Regions from separate parts of the Shewanella sp. SP2S2-6 genome, predicted to be linked through region 2. Evidence: riboswitches for the same ligand, from Rfam matches in the RefSeq annotation. Region 2 holds a riboswitch; the other holds the start of a gene.

Region 1 (9,715 bases), on a different contig from region 2:
TGTGATCTAGATTAAATATCGCATAATAAATCAATCAACTACACGCTTTCGGCTGCGGACGCATTACAGCTGTGCCAGTTATTGGGACGTTAACCCATAGAAATTTTAATCCGAAAGTTACAAATCAGAATATTCGCACTAAGAAGCTTTTCTCCAAAAAGTGTGTTGCGTATGTCTTTTAAATCTACAGGTTACGCTAAAGCCAAAACGGTGAGTCATGGTGATTAGCGAGACGACCGTCCGCCCCATGGACGGGGCGGTCGAGCATCCAAGGACTGACTGGCTGCGAGTCGACGAGTAAATGCCATGGCAAACCTGCATGAGTGGATACCCGTAAACGCTAAACTTCTAACAACTGAAATTACTGCTCCTCAAACACTACTTTCCAACACATTTTTGTCCAAAAGCTTGCTGGGTATCTCCTTCATACAGACTGGCTACACTAGTGCCCAAAAGGTGAGCAATGGTGATTGGCGAGACGACCGTCCGCCCCATTGACGGGGCGGTCGAGCATCCACGGATGGACTGGCTGCGAGTCGATGAGCGAATGCCATGGCTCGCCGTAAGCCAGCATTTAAAGAATTGAACGACCAAGTTTTATCCTTCAGCAGTACTATCCAGAAGTTCTTAAAGTACTTTATGTCCAAAAGTATGTTGCGTATGTCTTGTAAGTCTACAGATTACGCGAATGCTCGAAAGGTGCGCCATGGTGATTGGCGAGACGACCGTCCGCCTCAAGGACGAGGCGGTCGAGCATCCACGGATGGACTTGCTGCGTGTCGACGAGTCAATGCCATGGCTCCGCCTCCGCTATACGCTTACATTAATACAATGATTTTATCCATTAGTTCACTCGAAACGCTTTCAAATCTCCGAAAAAAAACGATAAACCACATTGGCTTATCGCTTTTTATTATCTTCCGTTCGCTAGCTAGTTATCACGTAAATCACATGACATAAGCGGCTTCACAATCATATTCGCCGCACCATGGCGATGCGGCAATGGATTACTTAACGATTTCCATCTCTGCTAATAGATTGTCGGCATGATCTAAATACTTCATTACCCACAACATATAGCGGCTATCCACTTGGATTGAACGGTTGATGTTATCGTCATATGCCCAGTCGCCGATAATACTTTCATACACACCATCGAACAGCAGACCGACTAATTCAGCGCGGCCGTTTAGGGTGGGTGAACCTGAGTTACCGCCCGTGGTGTCTAACGTCGACAGGAAGTTAACCGGTACAGAATCGATGGCTTTCACATAGAAATCACCGTATTGCTTCTGCTTAATCAGCTCTAACTCTTTTTTCGGTGCATCGAATGGGTCAACACCTGTGTCTTTTTGCACTATGCCTTCAAGGCGAGTGAATGGCACAGCCACTAAACCGTCTTTTGGCGAGTAGCCTTTCACATGACCCACAGTGACACGCAGGCTTGAGTTTGCATCGGCATACACAGGTTTACCTTGCTCAAGATTGTAGGCAATGATGGCATCCATGTACTGCGGGCGCACTTTCATCAGCTCGCCATCCAGTTCTTTTTCTTTCTTTTCTTCTGCCATATCTGTGTCATACATAGCCACGGCGAATTGAATGAAAGGATCTTTAGAGGCTTTAAAATCGGCAACGGATTTATCCATCCACGCCAGACGCACGTCTTTTTTGCCTAACTCAGTTTTGGCGTACATTTTGTCTAAGGTTTTCGAAAGCTTAGCTTCGCTGAACTTTTTATCGATACCAAAGGCTTTATCCAATGCAGGTAGACGTTTGTCTTCTGGCAGTGCTGCGTAGCGTTTCAGCATATCGAATAACACGGCTTTATCGACGCTTGGCGCATAACGACGGTCGATACGCTCCATGCTCGCTTTGAGGCGAGTCATATCACGTTCTTGGAAGCCCGGTTCACGCTGCATATCAGGCAGTTGTTTCTCGTTCGCTAAGCGATATAAGCTGCGCGCCGTTGGCAACATAGTCGTGCTACCAATGTAGCTTAAGATCATGTCACGCTCTTGATGCGCTTTACTCTTGGCAATTAACGCATCTAATTCCGCTAAGGTTTTGCCGTATTTCGCTTCACGGCTGCTGTCTTTAGCTATCCACGCTGCAAGCTCAGCTTCGCGGGCTTTACGGTCCGCAAGCATGGTGGATTTGCCATAAAACTCGATCATCGAGGTGAAGTTTTTCGCATAGTTTGCAAGGCTAGCAATTTGACTCTCGTACTTAATACGTTCGTCACTGCCCTCTGGCGCGGTATCTTTAATGATCTCAATAAAGCGCTCGCGCAATAACTTACCTTCTGGATAAGCCCACTCGAACTGATTTTGCACTTCATTGGCGGTGCGATATCGGTTGGTGCGACCTGGGTAGCCAGCCACCATGACAAAATCGCCATCGCTCACGCCTTTAGCCGATACTTTTAAGAAGCTTTTTGGCTCGTATGGCACGTTATCGCTACTAAAATCGGCAGGTTTGCCCGCTTTAGACACATAGGCACGGTAGAAAGAGAAATCGCCGGTGTGACGTGGCCACATCCAGTTATCGACGTCGCCGCCATATTTACCCACGCTCGCGGCTGGGTTATAGACTAAACGGACGTCGCGAATTTCCAGTTGTTTAACCAGATAATATTCAAGACCGCCGTGGAAGCTATACACTTGGCAACGGTAGCCGTCTTCTTTTTCACATTCAGCCACTAATGCTTTTTCTTGGCTTTCAACGCCTTGATAGAAATCGCTACCCACTTTACCTTCGAGCCCGCCTTTTACGCGCTCGGTCACATTGGTCACATCTTCGGTCACATACACACGTGAACCCGGTGTGGCAGGTAATTCATCGGCGAAGGTCTTAGCTAAAAAACCATCTTGCAGCAGGTTTTTTTCTGGGGTGGAGTTGTATTGAATCGCACCATAGGCACAGTGATGGTTAGTGACCACCAAGCCTTTTGGCGATACGAATGACGCAGTACAGCCACCAAGGCTTATCACGGCGTTCATTGGGAATTCGGTGAGTTTTGAAATCGATTTGGCATCAATTTCTAGCCCTTTTGCTTTTAGCTCATCGGCCATAGCAGGCAGTTGATGGGGCTGCCACATACCTTCGTCAGCCTGAGCGCCAAAACTGGCGGCCACGGCAACTGTGAGTAACCATTTTTTCATTGTGTTAAGTCCGTTTTATGTGAATGAAGCCACGCGCAAGCTGGGCCATGTTCTCGTTTTAATCGTGTTGTTTTTATCTTAAGTCACTGTGTTAAAACCCAGCATCACTCGCTTTAAAACCTAAAAAGCAAAAAGTCAGGCCGGGGCCTGACTTTATCACATCGGATACACTCTATAACAGACTCGGAAAAATTCGCTTACAAAGCAAATACATTCCATCAGCTACATTACATCAACGTTACCCCGCGGCGTTCGCTACAAAACTGACGCTAGCCACGGATTAAATACTAAGCCGCTAAATAGCAACAAATAGCTGGGCGCCCACAATCACAACGCCTAACAAACCTGCCAACACTAAGCCCGCAGAACCACCCGACACTTGATAACCGCCCGGTTGTGTTTGACGTTGACGTAATGCCATCACAATTGGCAAGAAGATGATCATCACCACCAATGGCACGGCCGCGAATCCCAGTACCGCCACAAAACCTTCTGGCAGATACAGAGCACATAACACTGGCGGAGTGAAAGTTAACAACCAGGTCTGTATACGGCCGGCAAACGTCTCTTTAGCACGGGTTAACTCGGCGACAAAGTCATACAGGCTTAAGGTCACCCCGAGGAATGAGGTCACTAAGGCTAAATCGGCGAATAACGAAATACATTTGCTGATCCAAGGCGTATGGGCAATATCCTGCAATGCCGTCACCAGTGACGGTAATGAACCTTCGAAACCACTGACTTCATAGCCGCCTACTGTGCCTAGGGTCACCAACAACCAAAGCACATAACAAGCCAGTGGAATCGTCGAGCCGATTAACAATACCTTACGCAGCGAAACCGCATCGCCATCCAGATAACGCACTAAAGTGGCGATACAAACGTGGAAACCGAACGAAGTAAACACTACGGGAATTGCCGCCATCCAACTGCTGGTCATCGACTCGGCAATCGCGCCCGTTGCCATGCTGGCAATACTGACTTCAGGCAGGAGAAATAACACCACAACCACCAGCAGTAAAATCATTAACGAAAACAGGAAGCGGGACACTTTATCGACCCAAGCTACACCGAGCGCCGCAAATCCACCCAACACTAAGGTAAACAACAATACGGCGACTTGATTATCGAGCACGATATCGAACATGTTCTTCGCTTTAAGCACTAATAACGAAGAACCACCAGTGAGATAAGCCGCGGTCAAGGCAAACAATAAACTCAGGAAAGAAGCTCCTTGAATAATTTGACCTTTTTTACCCAGTAATTTACCCGTAATAGCATGCACGTTATCGCCCACGCCAGTGCGTAAGTTAATTTCGAGCATCAATAATGAGGTATAGGCAGATACGCCCCAAATAACGACGAGTAACACTAACGCCGGAATAATACCTAAAGCCGCGGTAGCTAAAGGTAAGGCTAACATACCTGCGCCAATGGCCGTCCCGGCAACGATGGCGATCGAGCCTAACATTTTTGAATTCACACAATAGTCCTGTTCAATGATTAATTATTATTTTATTTGAGTAAGATTTGAACCGATAAAGCCTTGCGTCTTAAATCGAAATAAGCAACACATCACTTAAAGCAGCTTCAAAAAGCATCCAATCGGATCTCATTCCTGCAGATCAATTGGCCCCAATAGCTTTTGAATATTTCAACCCAGTAGCCATTGAGGCTAACTAAATCGGTTGCATAAAAGTGGCATGACTTTCAATTGTGATAATCCTAATAACAACATAGGTAAAATAGATAGTTTGGGACATTAACAGAGCCAAACCCAGTGGGCAAGCCAGTTGTGAACAAAGATAAGTCGCGCACTGTACGGTAACAACTTAATAGCGCTGTGATAAACGAAAACATACAAGCTAACAAAATCGCTACCTTTGTTGGAAATACGTGGGGTTCAGCATTGTGGGGGAATCGAGGTAAAACGTATATTTTGACAGTCGCAAGCGCGCTGAATATGGGCTTAAACATATTCGCTGTGTTTAAGCCCAATCACCTCATGTTGAGAATCAATTAACTCAACATGTTAATTTACAGTTCAGTCCACGCCATAGTCCAAGAAGCGCCAACACCTGGCTCAAATCCTGTGGCAGAAACCGACCACTGCATGCAATAGCCGCTATAGGGGAATGGCTTACATTGATACACTTTGCCATTTTTAGGCTGTAACACTGTAGTGCCTGCAACGTAACCTTTCACCCCTTCAGGGAAGACAAAATCCGCTTCCGGCGTTGGTGCTTGATCCTTTAAGAAGAGATCAAAGTTCTGCTGAATAACATCACCTTGTTTAGGCTCAGCTTTAACCTGCAAGTGATAATGCCCAGCTTTAGGCGCAACCACGTCTAACACTAAGCTCGCGCTGGTATTGTTAACGGTTTGACTGACAAAACCGGCTGCCGTGCCATCGTGACTAAACAAATACGCAGACACTAACATTTCAGCATTGCTAGTGACGTCAAAACGAACCTGCGCCGCGCCGTCGATAATTTGATAATCGTCGGCAAGTGAAGTGACTTCTAAGCTGTTGCCCGGTGCGGGCGCCAGATCAAATCCCACTTCGACACGCTCAATACCTGAAGTCGTCGCAGTAAAAATGTCGTTTTTGCCATACACAGGCTCAATCACACCTGATGCATTTTTTTGTCCCGCTTTTAACTGAGACTGCTGGGCATTAATCGCGCTCGCTAATAGGAAAGGCCAATTTTGTTTATCACCTTGAGTCGCATCGCTAATGGTAATGACTGTTTGCTTAGCCGGTTGCTCACCATTGGCATCGAACACTCGGGTCATCACTTTATCGCCCGCCTTGAGATCGAGTGACGGATTGATGTCGCCCACATCGAGCCATTCACCCGGTACGACGGGACCCGAATCTAAGTTCACATCGATAGCATTGTAGAAACTGTTGGTGGTATCGCCCACTTCCCACACGGCTAGAATCACTTGATAACCGCTGCGACCTTCTGGCACATAGCAGTCATGGGTCACTAACTTAGGCGGCTGCACCATGCCACCATCGACCACGCAGAATGGCGCTAAGTCAAAGCTCGCACGGCTTAAAGCTTGGTTTTGATTCCAATCTTGGCGAGTTAAATAATAACGCCAATTGCGGGTGACATGATTGGCAGTGAACTGCCAGCTGAACTTATTCCAGCCCGCTTTAATATCTGTCTTTGACCAACGGCTGGGACTCTGTTCATCTAAAGGCGAGAAAGCACCATTACCCGCACTCGCCAGTTTGCCATCCGCAGGACCTGACTCAGGAAAACCCGATGGCCCTTCAACGCTTTGCGGTTCCCATTGCACCGCGCCACAGTTGGCATTGTTGCCGGTTTTACAGGCATAGGAACGTGACTCTGGCGCCACAACATAACCGTGTGCCTGTGCAGAAATACTCACAAATGTATTTGCCGCCATCACTGCGGCGGCCAATAAACTTAATTTAGAAACAGGGGAAAAAACAGTAGGATTTGCCACTTTAATGCACTCCATTTGCACCCATCTTTGCCAGTATTGGCTTGGGCTTAGGTATAAAAGTGGTATTTGGGCAAACAACAGCATTAAACAGCAGTCGTTTATCTTTCACAGAAATCGAATTCTGCGGCAACTCCGCTATCTTAGTTCACTAAAAAATCCATTTACAACCTTAGACCGGAAGCTTTGCGTCCTAACTTTTCAATTAGTTTGCCAAATACGGTAGGTGTCATCGAATCACTACGAGTTAACAATATGTAATCAGGTAGAAATGACTTGGCTAAATTAGCAACAAAAGACAACGCTGTCAAAAAAATAATCCATTTATATTCATATAATTACAGAATGTCGCGCGGTATTATTCTGACACCCGTCAAACATTCATTCATGCCTACTGTAATAAACTCGTGCTTGAAACCGAAATTCACTTAGGTATAATGCCCACCTCGCTTCGGGGGAGTAGCTAACTGGATGTCGAACCATCGTCATCTAGGGTGAACATCAACATACTTGGCCACACGCCATGGTGTTCACAGCAAATCATCGATTTGCCCAGCAAGACCTGAGTACAATGACTGCACCTAGGGGTGGACGGTTTATTGTGCTTATGTCTTAACCACCCCTAAAGGATCACACTTGGAAGCCCTACTTGCCTCAACCTTTACGGTTGCTATTGCCGAAATTGGCGATAAAACTCAATTACTTGCACTTATTCTCGCCGCAAGATTTAAAAATAAAACCGCCATTATTTTAGGTATTTTTCTATCAACGTTATTCAACCATTTTGCCGCCGCTTGGATTGGCCAATGGGCGATTAACTGGGTCAGCCCAGATCTTGCCCGCTATTTAGTTGCCGCGTCCTTCTTCGCGATTGCCCTTTGGGTGTTAATCCCAGATAAAGTCGATGCTGAAGAGAGCCGTTTCTATAAAATGGGCCCCTTCCTCGCCACCTTTATCCTGTTTTTCATCGCCGAGATGGGGGATAAAACGCAAATCGCAACGGTAGTGTTAGCCGCAAAATACGATTCATTAACTATGGTGGTTGCAGGCACAACCTTAGGCATGCTGCTTGCCAATGTACCTGTGGTGATCGCAGGCCATTTCAGCGCCGAAAAATTACCTATGTTGTGGATACACCGCGGCTGCGCCGTATTGTTCGCACTGTTAGGCGTTGTCACTCTGCTGTTCTAAATACTTTAAAGCTTGAATTGCCGCAACAAAAAGGCCAGTGATAAACATCACTGGCCTTTCTACTTACGACGGTTTTATTGAGATAAACAGTGTCGACTCAGAAGCTTAACTTCTTAGAAACGCAGTTTATAGCCCTAATGCCGTTCTAATACGTTGACCGTAATCCGCATCGGCTTGTTCGAAATGCGCCACCATGCGTTGCTGCACATCTAAGCTTGTTTGACTTAGTGAACCCGAAATTGTTGCCACTAAGCGCGCTTTCTCCGCTTCAGAGAAGATGCGATACAGATTACCCGCTTGGGTATAATCGTCTTGGTTATAACGACTGTAACGCGCCGCTTCACCTTCTAAACGCAATGGTGGTTCGCTAAAGTTTACTGGCTCAACCAAGGCATCAGCAGTGCTGTTCGGGCCATAGTTTGCCGAAGCGTCGCCACCCGTTTGGCTACCATGGTAAGGGCATTGTGTGCCAGCCATAGCGCCCGCCCGTTGATGGTGATTTGCCTTAGCCGCATGTGGGCAGTTCACCGGTAACTGGTTGTAGTTGGCACCAATACGGTAACGCTGGGCATCTGCATAGGCAAATAAACGCGCTTGCAACATCTTGTCGGGTGAAGATCCAACACCGGGAACCAAATTACTAGGTGCCAATGCCACTTGCTCAACTTCAGCAAAGTAGTTTTGTGGCAGACGATTCAGTTCTAATACACCAATCTCAAGCAATGGATAGTCGCTATGCGGCCAAACCTTAGTTAAATCAAATGGATTAATATGGTAAGTATTAGCATCCGCCTCAGGCATGATCTGCACGTTAACCGTCCAACGCGGGAAATTGCCATCGGTAATCGCCACCACCATATCGCGCTGTGATGAATCGGGATCTATCCCCTTTAATTTATCAGCCTGTTCATTAGTTAAGTTGACTACGCCTTGCTGGGATTTAAAGTGAAACTTCACCCAGAAACGCTCGCCCTTGGCATTCCACAGCGAGAAAGTGTGTGAACCATAACCGTGCATTTGACGGTAGTTGGCTGGAATACCGCGATCCGACATCAAAATGGTCACTTGATGCATGGCTTCAGGGTTTAATGACCAAAAGTCCCACATGGCCTGCGGATCTTTTAAGTTTGTCTTAGGGTTACGCTTTTGCGTATGGATAAAGTCTGGGAACTTAATTCCGTCACGCAAGAAGAAAGTCGGCGTATTATTACCCACAATATCGTGATTTCCGCGAGCCGTGTAGAAACGTAAACCAAAGCCGCGTGGATCGCGCTCAGCATCAGCTGAGCCCATTTCGCCACCGACGGTTGAGAAACGAATAAAGGTTTCAGTTTGCTTACCAACGCCATTGAAATGGTCGGCAATGGTGTAATCGCTTAAATCTTTGGTCAGGGTAAATGTGCCGTAAACGCCAGTACCTTTGGCATGCACGATACGCTCAGGAATACGCTCACGGTTGAAATGGGCTAACTTTTCAATTAAATGCCAATCCTGTAATAGCAAAGGACCACGTTCACCCGCCGACAGTGAGTTTTGATCGTCGGCCACTGGGGCACCATTTTGGCTCGTTAAGTACTGACTTGTTTGATGTTGTTGACTCATGCCCTGCTCCTTAGTCTTGATTGCTGGTTAACCAGGTTTCAATTAAATCGTAAATGGTGGCCATGGTTTATCTCCTTGGCTGCGACGTGTTGTCGATGGAGCAAGAATAGATAATTACCAACAAAGAATAAAACGATTAAACTAGATTCATGCAATCTACAAAAAAGATTAGAAGCGAGATAGCAAAGTAGATAAACGATTGCGCGGACTCACAGCCAATGATTCGCTCACATCATTTAAGATGCGGTTGAAAACCAACATGGCTGCTCGCTGCGATG
Region 2 (9,715 bases):
CTTGAGCCGCAAGCTCACGGGTCGGCGTAAGGATTAATACGCGGGCATTCGACTTTAACGTTTCGCTTGGATTTTCAACCATCTTTTGCAGGATCGGCAGCGCGAAAGCGGCGGTTTTACCCGTACCGGTTTGGGCACTGGCTAAGACATCTTGGCCGCGGCGGATAGCAGGTATCGCTTGCTGCTGAATAGGCGTCATTTGTTGATAACCGCAATCTGAGATAGCGCGCAAAATCTCGGGGGAAAAACTAAAAGATTCAAATCTCATTTTGGATTCCTATCGTTCACTTATTCAAACATTCAAGCACCGCGAGCCTCTATTGTTTACTCGACTAAGGAGAGAGGCGTGCCGACTGGCTCATTCTTCCACACAGATTTTATAAGAAAAATGGCGGGCGCGGAGTATAGCAAAAATTTCGGTTAAAACCTGAACTTTTTAGTGTTTTGGCATTTTATCGGCATCATTTTATCGCCAAGAGATAAAAGCCTTAGCGACGGCTCAGGCGGGATAGGGCCAATTCTGCACGCTCTGGATTGAGTATGCTCTTAGCAGAGTATGATTTGAGGTTGAGTGACGGCTGGCGGAAAGAACGAACAAAAAGAACGCGATAGAAAAATGCCGCAGTTTTGGCTGCGGCATTTTATATCTTGCTTATGGCTAACCGAAGGTGCGTCTTAGGCCGAGGGCCTTCTCGGCATTGTGTTTAAGCAGATGAGCAGCATCACCAATCAGATGGGTTGCGGCTAAGTTTTCTACGCTTGAATGGGTGATGGAATGTATATTGCTGGCAATCTCGTTGACCACTTGACGCTGTTGATCCGCTGCCACTGCATTTTGTTGGGCAAAGGTGTGGATATCACTCACTTCTTGGTAAAGGGTATTCACATTGTCGGCGGACAGTTGAATGTCGCTAGCGCAGCGCTCCGCATGTTGGCGGCTCTGTTCCATTTCTTTGGCCCATATGTTGAGCATAGAGAACATCTTATCGACACTCTTTGAAATACTGTTGGTCGATAGTTGGGTTCGACTCGATAGCGCGCGCACTTCATCGGCGACTACGGCAAACCCTCGGCCTTGTTCACCTGCACGGGCAGCTTCAATGGCCGCATTGAGGGCGAGAAGATTAGTTTGCTCGGCGATGGAGTCAATTTCGCCCATCGCATTAGCAACTTGCTCAGCTTCTTTATTCAATTGATGAGCATTATTAGCGGCATCGGCAACAGACTTGGCCAGTTGTTCCACTTTTTGAGTGTTGGCCTTCATATTGGCGCTGCTTTTAAGGCAGAGATCGTAGGCGGTATTGATGCTGGTGGACGTGAGATGGGTATTCTGCGCCACTTCTGTAATGGTTGAACTCATTTCTTCCATCGCGCCAGAGAGCTGTTCTAACTGACTTTTCTCTTGATCTAGGCTGACATAGGTTTGCTCGGTCGCAACCACTAATTGATCGGCAATTGCGTGCAATTGATTGGCTTGATCTTGAGTTCGCCCCAGTACGCCATTCATTTTGGCCTGCAGCATGATGAGCTGGAAATCGAGGATAGAAGACGTATCGGCACCCGAGTAGATGTAGCGACTGATAGAGTCGTATTTGGTTTGCATTTCAATCAGTTTAGCGGGAATGCGAAAGGCCTCATCGTAGAATATAGCCAAGTTTAAACTCATCAAAACCGCCCCCGCGATAATCACGCCCCAGCCCCAAAAGTAGCCTGCGATCAGTAAGCCTGTCGAGGCGACAACCGCCGAGAGGATACGTTTCTGCATTAAGCTTAAGGGCTTAGAAATGGATTTATCCAGTTTAAGTCTTTGGTATATCTCATTTGCTTTGCTGACGTAGGCGGCCTGAGGCTGAATACGCACCGATTGATAACCGACAATAGTGCCGTTTTCAAACAATGGCGAGACAAAGGCATCGACCCAATAGAAGCCACCATTCTTACAGCGGTTCTTCACTATGCCGCGCCAAGATTGGCCCGACTTAAGCTTTTCCCACATTTCTTTAAAGGCGGCGCTTGGCATATCGGGATGACGAACCATATTGTGGGCACTGCCGACTAACTCTTGGGCGCTATAGCCTGAGACTTCGGCAAAACGGGCATTAACGTATGTGATAACACCGCGAGTGTCGGTGGTGGAAATGAGTTCGTCCTGTGGTGTTAAGCGGATTTCTTGATCTGATCTCTGTGCATTCAGTGTTCTGTTGGCAGACGCGTTACTCTGGCTCATTTAGTGTGTCCATTCAGGGCCGATATGATTCATTGGGGTTCAGGGGCGCGGTGTTAGGCGCTAATTTTCTTGCGCTTACTCTCATTGGGGTAAGCTTGTTATGTGATAAGACTATCATTTTTGTATGGGTATAGGAGAGCGCTTTTTGATGGCTTACCCATGAAAATCAATCGTTCGTTGTATTTATAAGCTATTGCAAAATATAAAATTTTTAAGTATTGCGAATATAGAATTAAACGAGCGTTTATCCTGCTAAAACGCAAATTTCAGTATTTTGTATAGGGTTATTTTTCCTCAGATATTGAGTGGATATTAGACGCTCATGTTATCGACTAAATCTGCTCGGCGACATTGGACTAATGTCGTTGATTCGGTTGCCATATCGCGGCATTCATTCGGGCGCTTTATTCGTCTTAGTCTATTCTTTAATGGGCAACAAACTATGACTTGCTGAGCGTGTGATTTATCTGGCTTTGCCTCAGCGTTGTAATATTATCCGCACCCTTTAGTTCATTAACTCAGGTTCATTCGCTTAGGTTAATAAGATCAGCTTCATTAGCTCATAGCGGGAATGCAACATAAGAGGATTTTCCCATGGCGATATCACTTAGACGTGGCGTAGCTAAATTGGCTACCTCGTCCTTGGGGACAGCAGCGGCACTTCCCCATTGGCGACGTTTGATTTTTGAACGTCTATTTGGCTTTCTTGCGCTTCTTTGCGTGCCCGTATATATCACCAGCGTGTATTTATGTGTCATCGCCGATCTTTGGTCTATGGTGGTATTCGATACGCTGGCTTATCTTTTTTTACTATTTTTGCTGTATTTTCCTAAGCTTGCTGATAGTACGCGTTTTGGCTGTGGCTGCTTCTTGGGGTTTGCTATCGGCGTTGGTTTTTTGATTGCGATTGGTCCATCGGGTGCGGGGTTCTTCTGGTTATTTATCTTTCCGCCATTAGTTGGCATTTTCTTAGGAAGTCGCGCGAGCTTATATGCCCAATATTTAAATGGGCTGAGTCTGGTACTGATTGGGCTTGCCTATCACTTTGGCTGGTTAAACTGGCCCGATATTCACGGTTACAGTTTGGGTATTTGGGCCGTTGTCGTGGTCAATTTTATTGTAACCAATGCCATGTTGACGCTAACCATCACTTACTTATTAGGTAAGTTGGCTGATTCACTCGATTCAACCTTAGCCTCACGCCAAGCGACTGTATTAGGGTTGGCCAAACTTGCCGAATACAGAGACAACGAAACGGGCGCGCACTTACTACGTATGCGGCAGTATTCAAAAATGCTCGCGGCGCAGCGGCTGCAGGCCGACAATCCACCTGCTGAATTAAACGATGATTTTATTCAAGATATTAGTCTATCGGCCATTTTGCACGACATAGGTAAAGTCGGTATTGCCGATGCGATTCTACTCAAACCGGGTAAATTAACCCCGCAGGAGTTTGAGCAGATCAAAGCTCACCCTGTGATTGGTGGGCAAGTGTTACGCAGTTTGTTGGAATATGCGCCCCAATGTACGTTTATTCGGATGGGCCAAGATATCGCGTCGGGTCACCATGAAAAGTGGGATGGTAGTGGTTACCCCTTAGGGTTGAAAGGTGAGGATATTCCGCTTTCGGCACGCATAGTTGCCTTAGTGGATGTCTATGATGCGCTGACTTCGCCGCGATGCTATAAGCGACCCTTTAGCCACCAAGAAGCCATCGATTTAATGATTGAAGGCAAAGGTAAGCATTTCGACCCTGAGTTAGTTGATTGTTTTATGGCAATTCATCAAGAGTTTGAAGTGCTATCTAAGGCATCGCTGGATGATGCTTATCAGCCTATGGCGCAGCCCACTATGGTTTAGCGACTCGTGTTTTTAATCATGTTTTGAAATCATGTTTTGAAATAGGACTAGGCTTGAAAGTACAGATGCAGCGCTAAAAAAACGCCCAAGGCTCATAGCCTTGGGCGTTTTATTTTTTAGCATATAACTGATTTAGATGATGGTTTAAATGACGACTTAAATCGCTACTTATCCGCAGGAGTGCTAAATCGCTCTAAATCGCTTTAGTCACTTTCGTTAACCACGCGAGTTCATCACCGGACATCAGCGGCGAAAGTGTATGGAACACTTGCTGATGGTAAGCATTGAACCAGTCGATTTCCCCTTGCGTTAGCAGGCTCTTATCGATAAGGCGGGCATCCATAGGGATCATAGTCAATGCATCGAACTCATACATCTCACGCTCAGCGCCTTTCAGTGCTTCACAGTGTTGCACTACGACTAAGTTTTCTAAGCGAATGCCAAAACTCTCAGCGCGGTAGTACCCCGGCTCATTGGAAAGCACCATGCCGGGCATCAGTGCGATACCGTTGACATTTTTACCTATGCGCTGCGGACCTTCGTGCACACTTAAAAAGTGACCCACGCCATGGCCTGTGCCGTGGTCGTAATCAAAACCATGTTGCCATAGATATTGGCGGGCGAATGCATCGAGCTGCTGGCCTGAAGTGCCTTTTGGGAAGCGAGCTTGGTCTAGCGCGATATGACCTTTTAGCACCAGCGTGACCATTTTTTTATGTTCATCAGTCACTTTGCCAATCGCAATAGTACGGGTCACATCTGTAGTGCCATCGATATATTGCGCGCCAGAATCCACTAAGTAGATGCTGTCCATCGTCATCATCGCAGGTGTGCCATTGTTGTGATTGTAATGGCACATGGCGGCATTGGGGCCCGCTGCTGAAATGGTGTCGAAACTTGGCTCGCGATAGCGCTCATCCTGCAGGCGGAAGCTTTCTAATTTATCGGCAAGTGTGGCTTCATCGTGCATACGCTTGGCGGCGACTTCGGCATCTAACCATGCAAGGAAGCGGCTCACAGCAACGCCATCACGAATGTGACAAGCGCGCATTCCGGCAAGTTCAGAGGGATTTTTCTGTGCTTTAGGCAAAGAAACGGGATCGATTCCAGCAATCAATTTAGCCCCCGCTTCACGGGCGAGATTTTGTGCCCAAGCGTTAGCCGAGTTTGGATCGGCCAGCAGTTTAACGCCTTGCAAGCTGGCAAGGGTATCGGCGAGCGTGGCCTCGTCCTTAAAGCTTACTCCTGCACCGACATGCTCCTCAATGCCCTCAGGGAGTTTGCTTAAATCGGTAAACAGCAGCATATCGCCATTAGCATGAAGCAGGGCACTGCCGAGCACGACAGGCAGACGCGGAATATCGTTACCGCGAATGTTTAATAGCCAGCAGAAAGAATCTAAGGCGGCAATCAAAGCAACATCAGCACCGGCTTTTTTCACCAAGGCGCCAATTTCAGTACGTTTTTGCAGACTGGTTTTACCGGCACTCTTGTTACTGAATAGCGTGATCGGCGCACTCGATGGTGCGGGGCGATCCTGCCAATGCAAATCGATAGGATTTTGCTCAACCGCTACTAATTCAATTTGGGCTTTGCTTAAGGTCGCTTTGGCATTTTCATACCAAGCTAAAGTATGCAAGCGTGCATCAAAGCCAACGCGAGATCCCGCTGGCAGCGTGTCACATAACCATTCAATTTGTGGCGTGTCGGTCAGGCTTTCATAGCTGAAAAGTGCGGCATCCACTTGCAGACGAACTTGAACCGTATAACGGCCGTCGGTAAAGATAGCGGCTTTATCTTTCAATACGATAGCCATACCTGCCGAGCCAGTGAAGTTGGTTGCCCAGTACAAACGTTCGTTATGTTCTGGCACATATTCGCCCAGATACTCGTCGGCGCGGGGAATGATAAAAGCATTGAGATTGGCGGAAGATAATTCGCTGCGAATGGCACCGAGGCGGCTGGCAATTAAATGTGACATATGGGCTCCAAGTGAGACTGGCACGCTGTGCGAGTCGGTAGGCAAAGCTTGCCTAAGGATAAATTGGTCTATGTTTATTTGAGTTCTAACCAGCTCGGATTATCGCAAGCCTAACGCGCTGGATGCAAGGGGAGCGAATAAAGGATTTTGTATACAATCGTGAATTTGTGCTGACTGTGATGAGCAAGCTAAGTGTTTTACCCTTAATTTATTTGTGTGATTCTTAGCATAAAACCTGAGTAAAACAAAATGTCAGTCATATTTTTTGTAGACTTGTTCCTTACAAATTAGCGACTTAAGTTTTATTCAATCGCTAACATTTGGACCCTATGCTAACATTTGCCATCTCCGCTCGGGGTCAGAGTGGGGCACATGTATCAGTGGAGTAAGCGATGCAAATACTAACAATAGATGTGGGCGGTACGACAGCCCTGTTCGAACTTCAGCTCGCGGGACATACAGAACAATATAAAATCCCCACAGGCGAAGGTTTTAAAATTGAAGAGTTAAATAATCAAATCGCTGCGCTTGAACGCGATTACGATTTACAGCATTACCAATTAGCGATTGGCGTACCTGGACTCGTACAAAATAATCGTTTGGTTGCCTGTAAATCGTTACCCGGGCTCAATGGCTTGAGCTTCGATACAGTCAAAACCCAAGGCGAGCTTAAGTTTATCTGCAACGATATGGATGCGGGTATGCAAGCCACGTGTGATGCCAAATATGCCTGTGAGTTGTTGGTCATGTGCGGCACTGGTATAGGGATGTCGATTGCGTTTAATGGGCAAGCCTTTACAGGTGCGACGGGGGTTGCAGGGGAGTTGGGCCATTGCCGCGTGATGACTGAATCAGGCGAATTTAGTTTAGAGCAACTCGCCAGTGGCGATTCTGTGCGCAGCCGTAACATCACTACTCAGGATGATTTATATCGTGCGGGCAGTTACCTTGGTATGGGGCTGGCGTGGACAGTTAATTTATTTAATCCCAATCGGATTTGGCTCGCGGGCAACATGATGAACAGTGCTCCTTACTACAAAGGCTGCCTCGAAAGCTTAAAGCAAATGGCATTGAGCGCGCCCTTAGCTGAGATGAAAATCAACCGCGTCGATGATATGGAAACCTTAGTGTGCCGAGGTTTATCTGTGATGCTCGCAAGGGATTATCCACGCGCATAAGGATCATAGATGCTGTTAGCTAATGGTTTTGAATTATTAGATTACAGCGGCTCAGTGCTAGTGGTTTAAGCAGTATTAGCAGCATAAATAGTGAAATTGATAACAGGACAGGTGATGCCTTTGGCTTATCGTGTCCTGTTTTTTTATGGCTAAAATAGTCAGCAAAGCCTTAATTATCAAAGTAAATATTAGAAATAGCTGAACTGTATTTAATTGCTTTCTTATCAGACCACTACCTTAGTTGATAATATTTTGTTGCATTTTTATTGCGCTTACGTCTATGCTGATTATCGCAATGACAACGTTGTCATCGCGTGTAAAAGGCAAACCAGTTGAAAAACTGGGACGCAAAGCCTCCGGTCTAAGGGTTCGTCTGTACCTATGATAGCGGGGATACCACAGGTTTTTCTTCGTGCAATTGTCAGTCGTGTTGCATGGTCTTAAGAGAGTGTTGTTTCCTGTCTACGCTTTGTTTGCCTTATTGATTCATATAAAAAATTCAATAGGGATATCTCATGTTCAAGACTCAAATTTCAACATCAGCCTTGCTGGTGGCATCGGCGCTGGCATCTACCGTGAGTGTCAGTGCATTTGCCGTAGCGCCCGGCAAACCGACTATAGGTTGGGGCGAAACCAAGTTCGCTATTATCGAAGTTAATCAAGCCGCTACGGCTTACAATCAGTTGGTGACCATTAAAGATGCTGCCGACGTTTCAGTCAGCTGGAACCTTTGGAGTGGTGATGTGGGCAATAAAGCTCAAGTGCTGCTCAACGGCAATGTCGCTTGGGAGGGCCCCTCTGGTGCTTCGGGCACCGCTAATTTTAAGGTGAACAAAGGCGGCCGTTATCAGATGCAAGTGCAACTGTGTAACAGCGATGGTTGTACGGCGAGCGATACCAAAGAAATTCTCGTGGCCGATACCGATGGCAGCCATTTAGTGCCACTCAATGCTCCGCTTAAAGAAAACAATCGCCCATACGTTAACAAGTCGGGCAAAGTGGTCGGCAGTTACTTTGTAGAATGGGGTGTGTATGGCCGTAAGTTCCCAGTCGATAAGATCCCAGCACAGAACTTAACTCATATTTTATATGGCTTTACCCCTATTTGTGGTGGTGATGGCATTAACGATAGTTTGAAAGAAATCGACGGCAGTTTCCAAGCGCTGCAACGTGCCTGTAGTGGCCGTGAAGATTTTAAAGTCGCTATCCACGATCCTTGGGCGGCGGTCCAAATGCCACAGGCGGGCGTGAGTGACTACTCTGATCCCTACAAAGGCAACTTCGGTCAATTGATGGCGCTGAAGCAAGCCCACCCCGATCTAAAGATTTTGCCTTCGGTCGGTGGCTGGACGCTATCTGATCCCTTCTTCTACTTTGGCGATAAAACTAAGCGCGATACTTTTGTCGCATCGGTGAAGGAATTCCTGCAAACGTGGAAGTTCTTTGATGGTGTCGACATTGATTGGGAATATCCAGGTGGTGGCGGTGCGAATCCAAACTTAGGTAATGCCAATGACGGTGAAACCTATGTGACCCTGATGCGTGAACTGCGCGCCATGCTCGACGAGTTAAGTGCTGAGACGGGTCGTACCTATGAACTGACTTCCGCAATTGGTATCGATGCTCAAAAAATGGCAAAGGTCGATTATCAGGCCGCTCAGCAGTACATGGATTACATCTTCTTAATGAGTTACGACTTCAATGGCGGTTGGACGAACACTGAACTCGGTCATCAAACCAATCTTTATGAGGCGAGTTGGGATCCTGATACCCGCTATACCACAGACAAGGGTATTAAAGCTCTGTTAGCTCAAGGTGTTACTCCAGGAAAAATTGTGGTTGGTGCCGCTATGTACGGCCGCGGCTGGACAGGCGTGAATGGCTACACGGGCAATAACCCATTCACAGGGACAGCGACGGGCAAAGTGAAAGGCACATGGGAAGATGGCGTGGTGGATTATCGCCAGATAGTGAACGAGTACATGGGGAGCGGTTGGACTTACAGCTATGACGAAACGGCCGAGGCGCCATCATTGTTCAAGGCATCTACGGGAGATTTAATCACTTTCGATGATGCGCGTTCCGTTAAAGCCAAGGGCCAATATGTGCTTGCCAATCAGCTAGGTGGTTTATTTGCATGGGAAATTGATGCCGATAACGGCGATATTCTAAATGCGATGCACGAAGGTTTAGGTCATGGCGAAGGAACTACGCCACCGGTGAATAAAGCGCCGATTGCCAATGCAGGTGCGGATGTGAATGTCACAGGTCCCGCCGATGTGGTGCTCAATGGTGGCGGATCGCGCGATCCTGAAAATGAGGCGCTGACGTATCTTTGGACTCAAGTGTCTGGCCCAACGATTGCCATCGCAAACGCCGATATGGCGAATGCGACGATTCAACTGAGTGCAACGCAAACCGATGTTGTCTATGGTTTTAGCCTTAAAGTCACTGATCCAGAAGGGTTAT

What was found. Region 2 has a riboswitch for cyclic di-GMP ahead of Q4Q57_RS01480 (glycosyl hydrolase family 18 protein). Riboswitches for the same ligand answer to the same signal wherever they lie in the genome.
Region 1: it holds a riboswitch for cyclic di-GMP, as region 2 does, so the genes downstream of both, gbpA (N-acetylglucosamine-binding protein GbpA) here and Q4Q57_RS01480 (glycosyl hydrolase family 18 protein) in region 2, are expected to answer to the same signal.

Annotation. Positions count from the first base shown of each region.
Region 1 is NZ_JAUOEQ010000003.1:94,143-103,857, reverse strand. It holds gene Q4Q57_RS03675 (hypothetical protein) at 1-5, shown strand, start outside; gene Q4Q57_RS03670 (S46 family peptidase) at 1,008-3,164, opposite strand; gene Q4Q57_RS03665 (aromatic amino acid transport family protein) at 3,460-4,635, opposite strand; gene gbpA (N-acetylglucosamine-binding protein GbpA) at 5,202-6,647, opposite strand; cyclic di-GMP riboswitch class I at 6,770-6,869, opposite strand; gene Q4Q57_RS03655 (TMEM165/GDT1 family protein) at 7,281-7,835, shown strand; gene katB (catalase KatB) at 7,962-9,437, opposite strand.
Region 2 is NZ_JAUOEQ010000001.1:333,015-342,729, reverse strand. It holds gene Q4Q57_RS01505 (DEAD/DEAH box helicase) at 1-268, opposite strand, end outside; gene Q4Q57_RS01500 (methyl-accepting chemotaxis protein) at 659-2,227, opposite strand; gene Q4Q57_RS01495 (HD domain-containing phosphohydrolase) at 2,822-4,087, shown strand; gene Q4Q57_RS01490 (aminopeptidase P family protein) at 4,281-6,068, opposite strand; gene Q4Q57_RS01485 (ROK family protein) at 6,461-7,246, shown strand; cyclic di-GMP riboswitch class I at 7,559-7,647, shown strand; gene Q4Q57_RS01480 (glycosyl hydrolase family 18 protein) at 7,762-9,715, shown strand, end outside.